Regions from separate parts of the Serratia montpellierensis genome, predicted to be linked through region 1. Evidence: predicted binding sites of a transcription regulator. Region 1 holds the regulator's gene; the other holds the start of a gene.
What was found. The regulator Fur, encoded in region 1, represses iron uptake genes when iron is present. The targets are predictions, from matches to a motif close to ATAATAATGAGAACNACTATCAA.

Region 1 (5,733 bases):
GGGGGGCAGTTAAGGGAATTCAACGATGAAAAAAATCATGCTGATGTTGGCGGCCGCCGCGGCCTTGAGCGCCTGTGCGCAACCCGCCGCGCCGCCGGAAGACGCCAAATTGAAGCAGGCATACAGCGCCTGCATCAACACCGTCGAAGGCTCGCCGGAGCGTCTGCAGCCCTGTAAGGCGGTGCTGAACGTGCTGAAACAAGAGAAGCAGCACCAGCAGTTCGCCGCGCAGGAAACGGTGCGGGTGATGGATTATCAGAACTGCATTATGGCGGTGCACAGCGGTAACGGTCAGGCTTACGACGCCAAGTGCGGCAAGCTGTGGCAAGAAATTCGCGATAACAATAATTAAGAAGGACGAGAACATGAACGCATTCAAACTGAGCGCATTAGCCGCGTTGACGGCAACGATGGGATTCCTGGGCGGCATGGGAAACGCCATGGCCGATCAACAGCTAGTGGATCAGCTGAGCCAGCTGAAGCTGAACGTGAAAATGCTGGATAACCGCGCCGGCGAAAACGGCGTGGATTGCGCGGCACTGGGCGCCGACTGGGCCTCATGCAACCGGGTGTTGTTCACCCTCAGCAACGACGGCCAGGCGATCGACGGCAAAGACTGGGTCATCTATTTCCACAGCCCGCGCCAGACCCTGCGGGTAGACAACGACCAGTTCAAGATCGCTCACCTCACCGGCGATCTGTACAAGCTGGAGCCGACCGCCAAATTCAGCGGTTTCCCGGCCGGTAAGGCGGTGGAAATCCCGGTGGTCGCCGAATATTGGCAGCTGTTCAGAAACGACTTCCTGCCGCGCTGGTATGCCACGTCCGGCGACGCCAAGCCGAAAATGTTGGCGAATACCGACACCGAAAACCTGGACCAGTTTGTGGCGCCGTTCACCGGCGACCAGTGGAAGCGTACCAAGGACGACAAAAACATTCTGATGACGCCGGCTTCGCGCTTTGTCAGCAATGCCGATCTGCAGACGCTGCCTGCCGGCGCGCTGCGCGGCCAGATCGTGCCGACGCCGATGCAGGTGAAGGTTCACGCGCAGGACGTCGATCTGCGCAAAGGGGTATCGCCGGATCTGAGCACGCTGGTTAAGCCGGCGGCGGACGTCGTCAACCAGCGCTTCGCGCTGCTGGGCGTGCCGGTTCAGGCCAACGGTTACCCGATCAAAACCGACATCCAGCCGGGCAAATTTAAAGGCGCGATGGCGGTGCCGGGTGCCTATGAGCTGAACATTGGCAAGAAAGAGGCGCGGGTGATCGGCTTCGATCAGGCCGGGGTGTTCTACGGGCTGCAGTCGATCCTGTCGTTAGTGCCGAGCGACGGCAGCGGCAAGATCGCCACGCTGGACGCCAGTGACGCGCCGCGCTTCCAGTATCGCGGCATTTTCCTCGACGTGGCGCGCAACTTCCATAAGAAGGACGCGGTGCTGCGCCTGCTGGATCAGATGGCGGCCTACAAGCTCAACAAATTCCACTTCCACCTGAGCGATGACGAAGGCTGGCGCATCGAGATCCCCGGTTTGCCGGAGCTGACGGAAGTCGGCGGCCAGCGCTGCCACGATCTGAGCGAAACCACCTGCCTGCTGCCGCAGTACGGCCAGGGGCCGGACGTCTACGGCGGCTTCTTCAGCCGTCAGGACTATATCGACATCATCAAATACGCTCAGGCGCGCCAGATTGAGGTGATCCCGGAGATCGACATGCCGGCACACGCCCGCGCCGCGGTGGTCTCGATGGAAGCGCGCTATAAAAAGCTGCATGCCGCCGGGAAAGAGCAGGAGGCCAACGAATTCCGCCTGGTGGATCCGACCGATACCTCCAACACCACCTCCGTGCAGTTCTTTAACCGCCAGAGCTACCTGAACCCGTGCCTGGACTCTTCCCAGCGCTTTGTCGACAAGGTGATCGGCGAGATCGCCCAGATGCATAAAGAGGCCGGCCAGCCGATCAAGACCTGGCACTTCGGCGGCGACGAAGCGAAAAACATTCGCCTGGGCGCCGGCTATACCGACAAGGCGAAACCGGAGCCGGGCAAAGGCATCATCGATCAGAGCAACGAAGACAAGCCGTGGGCCAAGTCGCAGGTTTGCCAGACGATGATCAAAGAGGGCAAGGTGGCCGACATGGAGCACCTGCCGAGCTACTTTGGCCAAGAGGTCAGCAAGTTGGTGAAAGCGCACGGCATCGACAGAATGCAGGCCTGGCAAGACGGCCTGAAAGACGCCGAGAGCGCGAAGGCGTTCGCCACCTCGCGCGTGGGCGTCAACTTCTGGGACACGTTGTACTGGGGCGGTTTCGATAGCGTCAACGACTGGGCCAACAAAGGGTATGAAGTGGTGGTCTCCAACCCGGACTACGTCTATATGGACTTCCCTTACGAGGTTAACCCGGACGAGCGCGGTTACTACTGGGGCACCCGCTTCAGCGACGAGCGCAAGGTGTTCAGCTTCGCGCCGGACAACATGCCGCAGAACGCGGAAACCTCGGTCGACCGCGACGGCAACCACTTCAACGCCAAGAGCGACAAGCCGTGGCCGGGCGCCTACGGGCTGTCCGCTCAGCTGTGGAGCGAAACTCAGCGCACCGACCCGCAGATGGAATACATGATCTTCCCACGCGCGCTGTCGATGGCAGAACGCGCCTGGCACCGCGCCGGTTGGGAGCAGGACTATCGCGCCGGCCGCGAATACAAAGGCGGGGAAACCCACTTTGTCGATACCAAGACGCTGGAGAAAGACTGGCTGCGCTTCGCCAATATCCTGGGCCAGCGGGAACTGGCCAAGCTGGACAAGGGTGGCGTCGCTTACCGTCTGCCGGTGCCGGGCGCACGCGTAGCGGGCGGCAAGCTGGAGGCGAATATCGCGCTGCCGGGGTTGGGCATCGAGTACTCCACCGACGGCGGCAAGCAGTGGCAGCGCTATGACGCCAAGGCCAAACCGGCGATCTCCGGTGAGGTGCAGGTGCGTTCGGTCAGCCCGGACGGCAAGCGCTACAGCCGCGCCGAGAAGGTCTAAGCCCGGTGCAACGGCCTGCAGCCCTGGCGGCGGCCGTATAACGAAGGGGGAAGGCGTTCGCTCGCGCGTGTCGGCGTAGGGCGGACGTTGTAGTGAGAGTAGTACGTGGAGTAGCAGTGCCGCTGCAATTGTGATATTTCATGACATGATTTTCCCCCGGCTTGTCCGGGGATTTTTTTGTCCGTTGTACGGCGGGCATAAAAAAACCGCCTCGGTGTGAGGCGGTTTTTCAAAGCCGGTCAGGCTTACTTCTTGTCGTGCAGCGTTTCGTCTTCGCGGCAGTCACCGGTTTCACAGTGGCCGTACAGGTACAGGCTGTGGTTGGTGAGCTTGATGCCGTGCTGCTTGGCGATATCACGCTGGCGCACTTCGATGGATTCGTCGCTGAATTCGATCACTTTGCCGCAGTCCAGGCAAATCAGGTGATCGTGGTGATGCTGTTGGGTCAGCTCGAACACGGACTTGCCGCCTTCGAAATTGTGACGTGTCACAATGCCCGCATCGTCAAACTGGTTCAGTACGCGATAAACCGTTGCCAGCCCGATCTCTTCGCCCATATCAATCAGTTTTTTGTACAAATCTTCCGCACTGACGTGATGGCATTCCGGATTTTGCAGTACTTCCAGGATTTTGAGTCGCGGAAGCGTGACTTTTAAGCCGGCCTTCTTCAATGCGATGTTGTTGTCGGTCATGCGAATTCAGTCCTGTTACTATGCTAATCAAGTTGAGGCGTACTCGCCTGTGGCATCGGTCGGCACAAAGAGTTAATGCGTCTCATTATAGAACCGGTTGTACTAAATGGAAACCGCCGGTTGTTAACAAAGATATAATTGCACTATTGCATGTTTTGCATGCAACGCCTTGATGGATGGGATAAACCGATATCTCAGTCTACCGTGACGGGGTGGGAAGTTACAAATCTGTAGCTTCTATCGCAGCAATCCCTGCTGCCGATGACGGCCCTGTGGGCACACTATGCACTTTACAGGGCCTTTGTTCAACCTTTCGCCAGTGCCGGGGCTTAGCCGACGATATCGGCCAGGCTCAGCTCTTCGACGATCTGTTTGACCCAAGCGTCCACGCGCTCGTTGGTCAGCTCCGGCTGACGGTCTTCGTCGATCGCCAGACCGATGAAGTGATCGTCGTCCGCCAGGCCTTTGGAGGCCTCGAAGTGGTAGCCTTTGGTCGGCCAGTGGCCCACGATGGCCGCGCCGCGCGGTTCGATGATGTCGCGAATGGTGCCCATCGCGTCACAGAAGTATTCCGCGTAGTCTTCCTGGTCGCCGCAGCCGAACAGCGCCACCAGTTTGCCGTTGAAGTCGACTTCTTCCAGCGTCGGGAAGAAATCATCCCAGTCACACTGCGCTTCACCGTAGTACCAGGTCGGGATACCCAGCAGCAGAATATCGAACCCTTCCAGGTCTTCTTTGCTGCTTTTAGCGATGTCATGCACTTCAGAGACGTCGTCGCCAAACTGTTTCTGGAGAATTTTCTGGATCATTTTGGCAATGTTTTCGGTATTGCCAGTGTCGCTGCCAAAGAAAATGCCTACAGTAGCCATATCGCGTATAACCTTTAAATTCAAGTAATTGCATTACTCGACGCCGGCACTGCCGCCGCTGACGCCGATTAAAATGATGCCATGGCAAGAGCCTTTCGCCTCCGGGGCGGGCGCCGACAGGCGCAGTCTCTTACCGGTAAATGCGTATCATGCCAGAAAGTGGCGCCGGGGTTTTATCGCATTTATGCGATGCCGGAGAATGAAGAAAAGCGTGGTCGATCCGGCGTTGTCCTTAACGCCGCGCCGCACGTGCGGCCGAAGAGATCAATGTTCCGGCTGTTCTTCCGCCAGTTGCGCCAACAGCATCTGCTCGATGAGCTCGCTGCGGCTGATGTTGCGCTGTTCCGCCAGTTTGTTCAGGGCGTCCACCGCATCCGCGTTGATTTTCAGCTCTACGCGCCGCAATCCACGCACTTTATCGCGCCGTAACTGATTGCGCTTATTGATTCTAAGCTGTTCATCGCGGGAAAGCGGGTTGGTTTTCGGGCGCCCCGGACGGCGTTCATCTGCGAACAGATCCAGCGTCGTGCGATCCGTTTGTTCTTTTGCCATAGGTAGCGGTACTGCAAGGGAGTTTGCATCAAAAAGCGCTCGCACGCTTCCGGAGGCATCGATTAACACACTTCGGGCCAATAAACCCTAACCCAAATTCACCCCCGAACCGGCGTTCGCGAACGCGCTGGCGCGGTGGCAAAATTATAGCGCGCCATATTACCCCAGCAGATGGAGCGACGACAATGCCTAACTGCGGGCTAAACGCGCTAAGCCGTTATCTTTAGCGCGTTTTTTCGCCAGGTAAGTGCATTTTTCAGGCTTCGTCGAGGAAACGGTGAATGGCGCGCAGCACCGCTTCCGGTTTTTCGGCGTGCACCCAATGGCCGGTGCCGGCGACGACGTGCGCGCGGGCCTGCGGGAACTGGCGGGCGATATCCGCACGGTAGCTGTCCTGCACGTACGGCGACAGGCCGCCGCGAATGAACAGGGTCGGATGCGGCCAGGCCGGAACTTCCTGCCAGCCGGTGATGTCTTCGTAGCGTTCGATCAGCACCGGCAGGTTGAAGCGCCATTCGCCGTTGTGGAAGGACTTCAGCAGGAACTGGATCACGCCTTCTTCCTGCAGGTAGTCGCGCATCAGCTGGGCAGCCGCCT
Region 2 (5,733 bases), on a different contig from region 1:
GCCGCCAGCGGCAGCCGCTTCCTGCAGCCGGAGCAACTGACCGACGAGCGGCTGGACAAGGTGCGCCGCCTCGATGCGCTGGCGCGGCAACGCGGGCAGAAGCTGTCGCAGATGGCGCTGGCCTGGGTGCTGCGCGGCGATCGCGTTACCTCGGTGCTGATCGGCGCCAGCAAGAATGCGCAGATAGAAGACGCGGTGGGCATGCTGGCCAATCGTCACTTCAGTGAAGAAGAACTCGCGCAGATCGAGAGAATCTTATTGTAATCGCTTACAAATTCCGCCGCTCAATCGAGCGGCGATACTCCAGAAAAATCTCAAATCTTGAACTCCCGCACCGTTTTCAGAATGGCTCTCAGATTCAACCCTATGCGCCGGCGCTATGATGCCGATATTGCAGCAAAAATAACGATAAGGCCGCTTTTTAAACTGATGAACGCGCTTCATAAAGTGATTAACGGCCAGGCCGCGCAAGCGGAAAGGAGAAGTCATGTTTAAACCTCTGTTCTTGGCCGCCATCTTGGCGGCGACGGTGCTGCCCGCCGCACAGCAGGCTCACGCCGAAGGGCTCAGCATCGATCTGATGCCGGGCGTTTCGTTGCGCATCGGCGATCAGGACAATCGCGGCCGTTACTGGGACGGTTACGACTGGCGCGATCGCGACTGGTGGCAAGGCCATCAGGGCCGCTATCTCGGCGACCGCAGCCCGCGTGGTTATTACTGGGACGGCTATCGCTGGCGCGACCGCGACTATTGGCGCAAATACTACTACTCGCGCGATGGCCGTTATTACAAGTGCGACCGCCGTTACGACAAGCATTACTGGAAGAAAGAGAAAAAGCACCACCACGATCATGATCGCGATCGCTGGCGCCGCCACGGCGATGACGACCGCGATTAACGACGACGGGCCGGCACCATGCCGGCCCGCGCTTTTTTTGCCTACAACACGCTGCCGATCAGCAGGTAGCCGTTCAATCCCACCACCACCAGCACGATCAGCTTGCCCAGGTTTTGTACCACAGGACCGTTAACCATCTCCCCCATCAGCGCCCGATTGCCGGTGAAAGCCAGCAGCGGCACCAGCGCCAACGCAATGCCGAAGCTGAGCAGCACCTGGCTCAACACCAGAATCCGCGTCGCGTCCATCCCGAGCATGATGACGATAAACGACGGCAGCATGGTCACCGCGCGCCGCAGCCACAGCGGAATATGGAAATGCACGAACCCCTGCATCACCACCTGCCCCGCCAGCGTGCCCACTACGGTAGAAGAGAGGCCGGCGGCCACCAGGCTCAGACCAAACACGGTGGCGGCGGCTTGCCCGAGCAGCGGTTGCAGCGTCAGGTAAGCCACGTCGAGATCGGCAATGCCGCTGTGGCCGCTGAAATGAAACGCGGCAGCGGCGGTGGCCATCATCGCCAGGTTGACGAAGCCGGCGATGGTCATGGCCACGGCAACGTCGACTTTGGTGGCGGCATAGCGCTCCGCCTTGTCGTGCTCGCCGCCGATTTGGGTGAGCGACGAATGCAGGTAGATCACGTGCGGCATGATGGTGGCGCCCAATACCCCGGCGGCGAGAAATACCGCATCGCCGTTAGGCAGATCGGGCAGCGCCATGCCCTTCAGCAGCGGCGCGAGCTGCGGCTGGGAGAATGCCAACTCGACGATATAAGCGGCGGCGACGAACAGCAGCAGGCCACCAATCACCAGTTCCAGCGGCTTTTGCCCGCGTTTTTGCAGCATCAAAATTAAAAAGGTGGCGATGCCGGTCAGCACCGCGCCCTGCAACAGGGACACGCCGAGCAGCAGCTTGAAGCCGATCGCCGCGCCGATAAATTCGGCCAGATCGGTCGCCATGGCGATGATCTCCGCCTGCACCCAATAGGCCCATACCGCCGGCCGCGGGAAACGATCGCGAATATGCTCGGCCAGGTTTTTCCCGGTGGCGATGCCCAGCTTGGCAGACAGCAGTTGGATCAGCATCGCCATCACGTTGGCCCAGACCACGACCCACAGCAAACTGTAGCCGAACGAGGCGCCGGCCTGGATGTTGGTGGCGAAGTTGCCGGGGTCGATATAGCCGATAGCGGCGATGAAGGCGGGCCCCATCAGCGAGAGTTTGATTTTTCTGGCGGAGCGACCGGAGGTGGTTTCAACCACGCGACTGTTCAGCATATGTTGAACCCTTACTGAAATTACGTTTATCTCCACTCTATATAAATGATAATAATTATCAAGCGCATTTAGAGCGGTAAAACTTATCTCTGTAATAGCCAACATTAATGGTTTTATCGAAGGGTTCAGCGCGGAGCTTGCCGATTTCCATGCTTTTCTGATGGGATTTTGGCTGCAATACCCCTGAAAGAAAGGTTAGCACAAGAATACGAATTTCCTATTTCTGCTTTAACATCTTGATTTTTTATGCTTTTGCGCAACACTTTAGGAGAATTCCCGCTATGATTTTCCATATTTGCAATAGAAGTCTCGTTTTTAAACGTAGCGTTACATAAAATGACAGCCGAAATTCAGCCTGCCTCAAATTTGGAGCAAACATGTCCCATATTGCGCACTTTGCGTTGGCGATAGTGGTGGTGGCGATCCTGGCCCTGTTGGTGTGCCGCGATCGTAAAAGCATCCGCATTCGCTATGTTATTCAACTACTGGTTATCGAAGTACTGCTGGCCTACTTTTTCCTGCATTCGGAAGCGGGTTTGGGCTTCGTAAAAGGATTTGCCGCGCTGTTTGACAAACTGCTCGGGTTTGCGGGACAAGGGACTGATTTCGTATTCGGCGGCATGGGCGACAAAGGCCTGGCGTTCTTCTTCCTGAAGGTGCTGTGCCCGATCGTCTTCATTTCGGCGCTGATCGGTATTCTGCAGTACATCAAGGTGCTGCCGTTCATCATCCGTATTATCGGTACCGTGCTGTCGAAAGTGAACGGCATGGGCAAGCTGGAGTCGTTCAACGCCGTCAGCTCGCTGATCCTGGGCCAATCCGAAAACTTCATCGCCTACAAGGATATCCTGGGCAAGATGTCGGAAAAGCGTATGTACACCATGGCGGCGACCGCGATGTCTACGGTCTCCATGTCCATCGTCGGCGCCTACATGACCATGCTGGACGCCAAGTTCGTGGTGGCGGCGCTGGTATTGAACATGTTCAGCACCTTTATCGTGCTGTCGCTGGTCAACCCGTACGACACCAATAAAGAAGAAGAGCTGCACCTCGGCAACCTGCACGAAGGCCAGAGCTTCTTCGAAATGCTGGGTGAATATATCCTGGCCGGCTTCAAAGTAGCGATTATCGTCGCCGCGATGCTGATTGGCTTCATCGCCCTGATCGCCGCGCTCAACGGTGTGTTCAGCGCTATCTTCGGCCTGAGCTTCCAGGAAATCCTTGGCTACTTCTTCTATCCGTTCGCCTGGATCATGGGCATTCCTAAGCACGAAGCCCTGCAGGTCGGCAGCATCATGGCCACCAAGCTGGTTTCCAACGAGTTCGTGGCAATGATGGAGCTGCAGAAAGTGTCTGCCGAACTGTCGCCGCGCAGCCTGGGGATCCTGTCGGTGTTCCTGGTGTCCTTCGCCAACTTCTCTTCCATCGGCATCGTGGCCGGTGCGATCAAGGGCCTGAACGAACACCAGGGCAACGTGGTGTCGCGCTTTGGCCTGAAGCTGGTGTACGGCTCTACGCTGGTCAGCATCCTGTCCGCTTCCATCGCGGGTCTGGTGCTGGGCTAAGCCTCGAACCGAGTACGATAACAAGGCGCCTGCGGGCGCCTTTTTTGTTGGCCGGCATTCGGCGAAGGTGAAATGACGCAAAGCAAAAAGCCGACCCTGAGGTCGGCTTTTTAAATGGTGGTGGAGCTAGACGGGATCGAACCGTCGACCTCTTGCATGCCATGCAAGCGCTCTCCCAGCTGAGCTATAGCCCCACAAAAATGGTACGCATTGACCGGCGTTACGGTATTCCCCAACCTCTCTGAGAAGAAGGTTGGTGGAGCTAGACGGGATCGAACCGTCGACCTCTTGCATGCCATGCAAGCGCTCTCCCAGCTGAGCTATAGCCCCGTTCCACAATCACTTTGTGCTGTGAACGGGGCGCATAATATGAAACCCGCTCAAAGCTGTCAACGGCTAAATTGAATTCCTGAATCAAGCGTTGAAAAAGCCGCCAAATCAGCATGTTTGGCGCCAAAAAATCATCACTTTGTGCAGAGTTCATCCATTTTGCGCGCTACATCTCAAAATGGCAAAAGACCCTGCATATCACGTTGATTTTTAATTAACGGAATGTTAGCGAAATGCGCTTGAGTCGGACTCCCGAGCGGCATAGACTGCCCGCGCCATAAACTTCATTACTATAAACCGAGTCCGTCATGTCTTTGCATTCACCAAAAGAAATCGCCGCCCTCGCCGTTCAGGCCGGGGTAAACAAAAGCCGCGCCCCTCTCGCTAATCTGTTGATTCTGGGCTTTCTCGCCGGCGCCTTTATTGCCACCGGCTTTCTGCTAGATATTCACGTCATCGGCACCCTGCCGGCCGAATGGGGCTCTTTCGGCGCCCTGTTGGGTGCCGCGGTCTTTCCTATCGGTTTGATCCTGACTATTTTGGCCGGCGGTGAACTGCTGACCGGCAACATGATGACCTTGCCGATGGCCTGGTTTGCCCGCGAAATCCCCGCCCTCGCCGTGCTGCGCAACTGGTTTTGGGTCACTCTGGCCAACCTCGCCGGCAGCGTAGCCGTCGCCTACTTCTTCGGCCATTTGCTGGGCCTGACCGAAGGCGCGTTCTTGCATAAGACGCTGGCGATCGCACAGGCCAAAGTGGATGCGGACTTCCTGCACGCCTTCATTTCCGGCGTCGGCTGCAACTGGCTGGTGTGCCTGGCGGTGTGGTTAGCCTTCGCCAGCAAGGATGTGCCGGGTAAAGTGATCGGCATGTGGTTCCCGGTCATGGCTTTTGTCGCCATCGGCTTCCAGCACGTGGTGGCAAATATGTTCATCATTCCGGCGGCTATCTTTGCCGGCGGCATGGGCTGGGAGCACTACCTGCCCAACTTCGTTGCGGTATTTCTCGGCAACGCGCTGGGCGGCGCCGGCTTTGTCGGGTTGATGTATTTCCTCGCCTACCGTCCGGGTTTGCCGGCCGGCGAGCAAGCCTGACAGCAAGCAATAAAAAAAGCCCCGGGATCGCTCCACGGGGCTTTTTCATTATGGCGTATCAGCCTAATCAGGCTTGCGCTTCGCGCTCGGCGATGTAAGCCAGCGCCATGTCGATACGCTGCAGCGAACGCTTCTGGCCGATCGCATGCACGGTCACGTCCATGCCCGGCGACTGGCCGGCGCCGGTCACCGCGACGCGCAGCGGCATGCCGACTTTGCCCATGCCGACACCCAGCTCATCCGCCGTGCCCTGAATGGCGTCGTGCACATTTTCCGGCGTCCAGACGGTGATGGCGGCCAGCTTGGCGCGCACCGCTTCCAGTGGCTGACGCGCGACCGGGCGCAGGTGCTTCTTGGCGGCGTCGGCGTCGAACTCGCTGAAATCTGCGTAGAAGTAACGGCAAGACTCCGCCATCTCTTTCAGCGTTTTGCAACGCTCGCCCAGCAGCTTGACGATGTCTTTCAGTTCCGGGCCGTTGCGGGTTTCAATGCCCAGTTGCTCAACGTGCCATGCCAGATGCACCGCCACTTCTTCCGCCGGCATATGGTTGATGTAGTGGTGGTTCAGC

Region 2: FUU19_RS18630 (Nramp family divalent metal transporter) is a predicted target of Fur. The motif match lies at 2,215-2,237, and genes of this name have one in related genera.

The regions. Positions count from the first base shown of each region.
Region 1 is NZ_VOSN01000005.1:742,119-747,851, reverse strand. It holds gene chiQ (ChiQ/YbfN family lipoprotein) at 26-352, shown strand; gene FUU19_RS08975 (beta-N-acetylhexosaminidase) at 366-3,023, shown strand; gene fur (ferric iron uptake transcriptional regulator) at 3,269-3,715, opposite strand; gene fldA (flavodoxin FldA) at 4,045-4,584, opposite strand; gene ybfE (LexA regulated protein) at 4,849-5,136, opposite strand; gene ybfF (esterase) at 5,393-5,733, opposite strand, start outside.
Region 2 is NZ_VOSN01000018.1:58,341-64,073, reverse strand. It holds gene mgrA (L-glyceraldehyde 3-phosphate reductase) at 1-264, shown strand, start outside; gene FUU19_RS18640 (hypothetical protein) at 256-489, opposite strand; gene FUU19_RS18635 (DUF2502 domain-containing protein) at 488-898, shown strand; gene FUU19_RS18630 (Nramp family divalent metal transporter) at 940-2,175, opposite strand; gene FUU19_RS18625 (NupC/NupG family nucleoside CNT transporter) at 2,553-3,740, shown strand; tRNA gene FUU19_RS18620 (tRNA-Ala) at 3,859-3,934, opposite strand; tRNA gene FUU19_RS18615 (tRNA-Ala) at 3,995-4,070, opposite strand; gene FUU19_RS18610 (formate/nitrite transporter family protein) at 4,379-5,164, shown strand; gene gltX (glutamate--tRNA ligase) at 5,232-5,733, opposite strand, start outside.